2 regions of the Clostridium sp. genome follow, and region 2 is predicted to be linked to the other one. Evidence: a T-box and tRNA genes for the amino acid it is inferred to sense, from the RefSeq annotation. Region 2 holds a T-box; the other holds one or more tRNA genes.

Region 1 (3,143 bases), 2.7 Mb from region 2:
AAATCTACAATTAAAGGAGTATATTATAATGATAGAAAAAAGTATCCTGGGCTCTTTTGATGGAAATAAGATTTATAAATACACAATTGAAAATATAAAAGGGGTAAAAGTCTCCTGTATATCCTACGGAGCCACCTTAACAGAAATTATTGTGCCGGATCAGTTCAATAACTTTTCAAATATATTGCTTAATTTTGATGACCTGGAAAGTTATATAAATGACAAGTCCATATTCCTGGGTGCTTCAATAGGTCCCGTTGCCGGACGTATTACAAATGGATGTTTTAAAATCAATGGAATCGACTATAAAGTATCCAAAAATGAATCAAATAATACACTTCATGGAGGCAGTCATGGATTCAATACACTTCTATGGAACAGTAAAACCATTGAAGCAAAAGAATCTAACAGCATTATTTTTTACAGAACTATTACAAACAAAGAAGATAGTTTTCCTGGAACAAGAGATATAAAAATAACATATACTTTAAATGATAATAACGATTTGTCAATCACGTTTAATGCTGTAAGCAGCAAGGACACACTTTTTAATCCTACCGTTCATTCATATTTTAACTTGAATAATGATGTCAATCAACTTCTGTCAGGTCACTTCTTAAAGATAAATGCATCGCACTATGCCGAAATCGATAAAAATTTATTGCCAACAGGAATTTTAAGGGATGTTTCAGGAACCCTTTTTGATTTTCGCCAATCAAAAAACCTGAAAGATACATTAAATAAATTAAATAATGACTTAAATATTGATGGATTGGACCATCCATTTAATGTAAATTGTAAAAATGTAGTATGTCTAGTAAATCATAACACAGGAAGACGTTTGGATATAGAATCAGATAGAAATGGATTGATTGTTTATACTCTCAATGGGGTAAAAGGAGTTTGGAAAATACACGGTCAAACGGCAGTGGCACATATGGGAATAGCACTGGAACCACAAACACTTCCAGATGCAATTAATCATACAAATTTTGGAGATATAATATTACCTAAAAATACAAACAAAGAATACAATATTAGGTATCATTTTAGCCTAATTTAAAATACTCCTGGATTAGTCTTTCCAGGAGTATTTTATACAATTTAGATTCACTTTATTTCAACTTTATATTTTTTCCTAAGATCACCGTCAAGCTCTGAATATTTATATGCCTGTCTTTCTTGTAACAACCCTCTTCTTATAGTATCTTTTACTTCATCAAAGGCTATTACGGCAGGTTCTATCTTTTCTTCCACTTTTATAAGATGGTATCCAAACTGAGTTTTTACTGGTTCGCTAATCACTCCTATACCTAAGTTAAAAGCAGTATTTTCAAATTCAGGAACCATTTGCCCTCTGGAGAACCTTCCCAGATTACCACCTTGAGCCTTTGATGGACAACTTGAATACTTTTCGGCTGCTTCCTCAAAAGACATACCCATTGATATATTATTTGAAACTTCCTGAGCTTTTTCAAGACTATCAACTAATATATGTTTTGCACTTATCATTTCTGGAGTTTTATACATATTTTTATTTGCATCATAATAATTCTCAACTTCTTTATCTGTTACACTGACTTCAGCTACAACTTTAGCTATTGCAGTTTGTGTTAAAATCTCTTTTTTTGCTTCCTCTAATTTTTGTAAATATGAACTATCTTCTTCTAGATTCAAATCTCTTGCATAGTTATACACCAATTCAAAAAATACTACTTCATTCAGTAATTGTTTTCTACCCTTTTTTGTGTTTAATTGCATCTGCTTATCAGCAGGAAACTTATTGATTGTATGTTGAATATCACTTTCTTTTATTTCAATTCCATTTACGACTGCAAGTACCTTATCTTCCATACATTTGTCTCCTCTTTATAAGATAAAAAAAGGCTTCAAGTTTTACCTGAAACCTTTGGTGGCCAGACCAGGAATCGAACCAGGGACACGAGGATTTTCAGTCCTCTGCTCTACCGACTGAGCTATCTGGCCATAAAAACCCGGCAGCAACCTACCCTGCCACAGGGCTTCCCCTGCAGTACTCTCGGCACAATGAAGCTTAACCATCCTGTTCGGAATGGGAAGGGGTGTTACCTTCACGTCATAACCACCAGATATTTGACATAAATCATTATCAGCTTCATATCTCTGCGTCAAAGTTCTCACTGCGGTGCTCATTTACGTAAGTAAATTCCGCTCCTCCTTCAAGCTTTTCCTTGATCTATTCGCTGCTAATAATTTATTTACTGTAAACTCTACAGCAAATATTGAAAACATGTGTATTCCATATGGAATACTGCTCTGTTCCCTGAAAATTGCACAGTAAGATGAATGTTTGGTCAAGCCCTCGACCTATTAGTATCAGTCAGCTGAACATGTTGCCATGCTTACACCCCTGACCTATCAACCTCGTGTTCTCCGAGGGGTCTTACCAGCTTACGCTGTGGGAAATCTAATCTTGAGGTGGGCTTCACGCTTAGATGCTTTCAGCGTTTATCCCTTCCCGACATAGCTACCCAGCCATGCTCCTGGCGGAACAACTGGTACACCAGAGGTCAGTCCATCCCGGTCCTCTCGTACTAAGGACAGCTCCTCTCAAATTTCCTGCGCCCGCGACGGATAGGGACCGAACTGTCTCACGACGTTCTGAACCCAGCTCGCGTGCCGCTTTAATGGGCGAACAGCCCAACCCTTGGGACCTACTTCAGCCCCAGGATGCGACGAGCCGACATCGAGGTGCCAAACCTCCCCGTCGATGTGAACTCTTGGGGGAGATCAGCCTGTTATCCCCGAGGTAGCTTTTATCCGTTGAGCGATGGCCCTCCCACGAGGTACCACCGGATCACTAAGCCCGACTTTCGTCCCTGCTCCACCTGTATGTGTCGCAGTCAGGCTCCCTTCTGCCTTTGCACTCTTCGAAGGATTTCCGACCCTTCTGAGGGAACCTTTGGGCGCCTCCGTTACTTTTTAGGAGGCGACCGCCCCAGTCAAACTGCCTGCCTAACAATGTCCCGTGACCAGTTTCATGGCCGCCGGTTAGAATTCCAGTACTGTCAGGGTGGTATCCCAACGTTGGCTCCGCCAGGGCTGGCGCCCCGGTTTCCATGCCTCCCACCTATCCTGTACAGACAATACCGAAACTCAATGCT
Region 2 (3,143 bases):
AATATGATAATGGTTTTATCACCTAAAAAAGCATAATTGAATCGAGAGGAGGAATTGCTATGCCAAAAATGAAAACTAAGAAGAGTGCAGCAAAGAGATTTAAGGTTACAGGGACTGGAAAGCTTAAAAGGGCAAAGGCTTACAAAAGTCATAAGTTAACTGCTAAGACTTCAAAGGTCAAGAGAAATCTTAGGAAAACAGGATATGTTGCAGGAGCTCAGGAAAAGAATATGAAGGATTTACTACCTTATTTATAATCGGGAATTCTAGAAGGAGGTTAAAAAATGGCAAGAGTGAAAAGAGCTGTGAATGCTCGTAAATATCATAAAAAAGTATTAAAATTGGCTAAAGGCTATTACGGCGGAAGAAGCAAACTGTTTAAAACTGCCAACGAGTCTGTTATAAGGGCACTTAGAAATGCATATGTAGGAAGAAAGTCGAAAAAGAGAGATTTTAGAAAGCTTTGGATAGCACGAATAAATGCTGCAGCAAGATTAAATGGGCTTTCATATTCAAGGTTTATAAATGGAATAAAGACTGCGGGAATAGATATGAATAGAAAGATGCTTTCAGAAATAGCAATAAATGATCCAAAAGCATTTACTGAACTGGTTGAGATAGCCAAGAAACAATTAACTGCATAAATAAGATTGTATTTACATAAGAGTGTAGGGTTTCTACACTCTTTTGAATTAGTATATTACAAATAGAAGTTCAGGTGAATTTATTGGATATTATAAAGAGCAGGGATAATTTCAGGATTAAAGAAGTCAGAAAACTAAAGAATAGAAAATACAGGAATCAAAAAGGTGAATTTATAGTAGAAGGATTCAGATTTGTAGAAGAGGCGGTCAAGTCCAGATTCAATATTTTAATGATTTTTGTAGAAGAGGATTCGAAGGATAAATGGAGAGAATATATGGACAGCAGAAATATGGATATAGATGTTGTCGGAAGGATGTATTATACTTCCCATGATGTATTTAAAACCATAAGCAATACAGAAACTTCACAAGGTATAATTGCCGTAGTTCAAAATAACAATTTAAATATCATAAAGAAGGATGGCTTCTATGTACTTGCGGATAAAATTCAGGACCCCGGGAATATGGGAACTATAATAAGAAGTGCCCATGCATCTGGAGCATCAGGCATAATATTGACTAGGGGAACTGTAGATGTATATAATGAAAAGACACTCAGATCTACCATGGGCTCCGTATTTTACATACCAATATTGATAGATTATGATTTGGAGATTACAAGGTCGTTGAAAGAAGACGGGTTTCAAGTTGTAGCCAGTGAACTTGATGCCAATGTGAATTTTTACAATGTAGACTTAAAAGGGAAAATAATACTGGCTGTGGGAAATGAAGGAAATGGACTAAGTGATGATATAAAAAACATGGCAGACATAAAAGTTAAAATACCAATGCCGGGAAATGCTGAATCACTAAATGCCTCTGTGGCTGCATCCGTTATGATGTTTGAAGTTGTAAGACAGAAATTAAATTGACTTTTAAATATTGACATTGCAATAGGATAATTGTAATATTTACAATATGCAATAAATTATATACTGTACTTTGATGGAAAGAGTAGAAGTATGATTATTTACAGAGAGAGAAAATTTTAGTTGAGAGTTTTCTTAAAGTACATCCTGCTTTGAAGTTCATTCTGGAGTTCCAATTGTGAATATACAGTAGCGGTTGGCGGGTAAAATCGTTAAATTTGACAAGTGGATATTTATTATATCAATTTGGGTGGTAACGCGGATACGGAGTTCGTCCCTTTATAGAGGATGGACTCCTTTTTATTTTAACGAGTTTTATATGTTGTTATATTGAAGGAGAGGATATTTTGATAAAGGAAAAGTTACAGAAGATAAAAGAAGAGGCCATCAGGGAACTTAAAGACATAAAAGATAATACGGATGTAAACAGTATAAGAGTGAAATACCTTGGGAAAAAGGGAGAACTTACCCATATATTGAGAGGTATGAAATCACTTTCACCAGAAGAAAGACCTTTGGTGGGCAAATTGGCAAATGAAGTGAGAAAAAACCTTGAAGATGCCATAGAAGGAGCTTCACACAGGATAAAGAATGCAGAGAAAGAAGTTAAATTGGGAAATGAAACAATTGATATAACCATGCCTGGAAAAAAACAGATTATAGGTAAAAGACACCCTCTCGAACAGACTCTGGAGGATATGAAGCAGATATTTATTTCAATGGGATTTACTATAGAGGAGGGTCCGGAGGTAGAACTTGATTACTACAATTTTGAAGCACTTAACATACCGAAGAATCATCCGGCAAGAGGTGAACAGGATACTTTCTATATAAATGACAACATAGTTCTCAGAACACAGACTTCTCCAATCCAGATAAGAACTATGGAAAAACAAAAACCTCCTATAAAAATGATATCTCCAGGAAAGGTCTATCGTTCAGATGCAGTGGATGCTACGCATTCACCAATATTTTATCAGATGGAAGGACTTGTAGTTGACAGGGGAATAACTTTTTCAGACTTGAAGGGGACTCTGGAACTGTTTGCAAAGAAGATGTTCGGTGAAGGAATAAATACAAAATTCAGACCACACCATTTTCCATTTACAGAACCTTCTGCAGAAATGGATGCAACATGCTTTGTGTGTGGAGGAAAAGGATGCAGGGTTTGCAAGGGTGAAGGCTGGATAGAGCTTTTAGGATGTGGAATGGTACATCCGCAGGTACTTAGAAACTGCGGTATAGATCCGGAAGTGTACAGCGGTTTTGCCTTCGGCATGGGTGTGGACAGAATGGTTATGCTGAAATATGGCATAGATGATATAAGAAATATGTATGAAAGCGATATGAGATTTTTAAATCAATTTTAGGAGGAAATTATTTATGAAAGTTCCAGTAAGATGGTTGAAGGATTATGTAAATGTTGATATTCCAGCTAAAGAATTAGGAGATAAACTTACCTTGAGCGGATCAAAAGTGGAGGAGGTCATAACTACGGGAGATGAAATAAATAGCGTAGTTACCGGTAAAATCATAAAGATAGAGAAACATCCCGATGCAGATAAGTTATTTGTGTGCAGTGTTGATATAGGAAAAGAGGAACCTATTCAGATAGTTACAGCTGCCACCA

Evidence for each region. The T-box of region 2 lies ahead of pheS (phenylalanine--tRNA ligase subunit alpha). A T-box ahead of a tRNA ligase gene usually reads a tRNA of that ligase, here a tRNA-Phe.
Region 1: it has a tRNA-Phe gene. The T-box ahead of pheS (phenylalanine--tRNA ligase subunit alpha) is inferred to sense a tRNA for this amino acid. The anticodon was not compared.

The regions. Positions count from the first base shown of each region.
Region 1 covers NZ_JAKVOI010000001.1:2,893,846-2,896,988, forward strand. The annotation lists gene LKE46_RS14180 (aldose epimerase family protein) at 29-1,063, shown strand; gene LKE46_RS14185 (peptidylprolyl isomerase) at 1,111-1,854, opposite strand; tRNA gene LKE46_RS14190 (tRNA-Phe) at 1,911-1,986, opposite strand; rRNA gene rrf (5S ribosomal RNA) at 1,993-2,109, opposite strand; gene LKE46_RS14200 (hypothetical protein) at 2,173-2,337, opposite strand; rRNA gene LKE46_RS14205 (23S ribosomal RNA) at 2,330-3,143, opposite strand, start outside.
Region 2 covers NZ_JAKVOI010000001.1:175,401-178,543, forward strand. The annotation lists gene infC (translation initiation factor IF-3) at 1-36, shown strand, start outside; gene rpmI (50S ribosomal protein L35) at 60-257, shown strand; gene rplT (50S ribosomal protein L20) at 285-644, shown strand; gene LKE46_RS01035 (TrmH family RNA methyltransferase) at 734-1,516, shown strand; T-box leader at 1,578-1,795, shown strand; gene pheS (phenylalanine--tRNA ligase subunit alpha) at 1,864-2,883, shown strand; gene pheT (phenylalanine--tRNA ligase subunit beta) at 2,897-3,143, shown strand, end outside.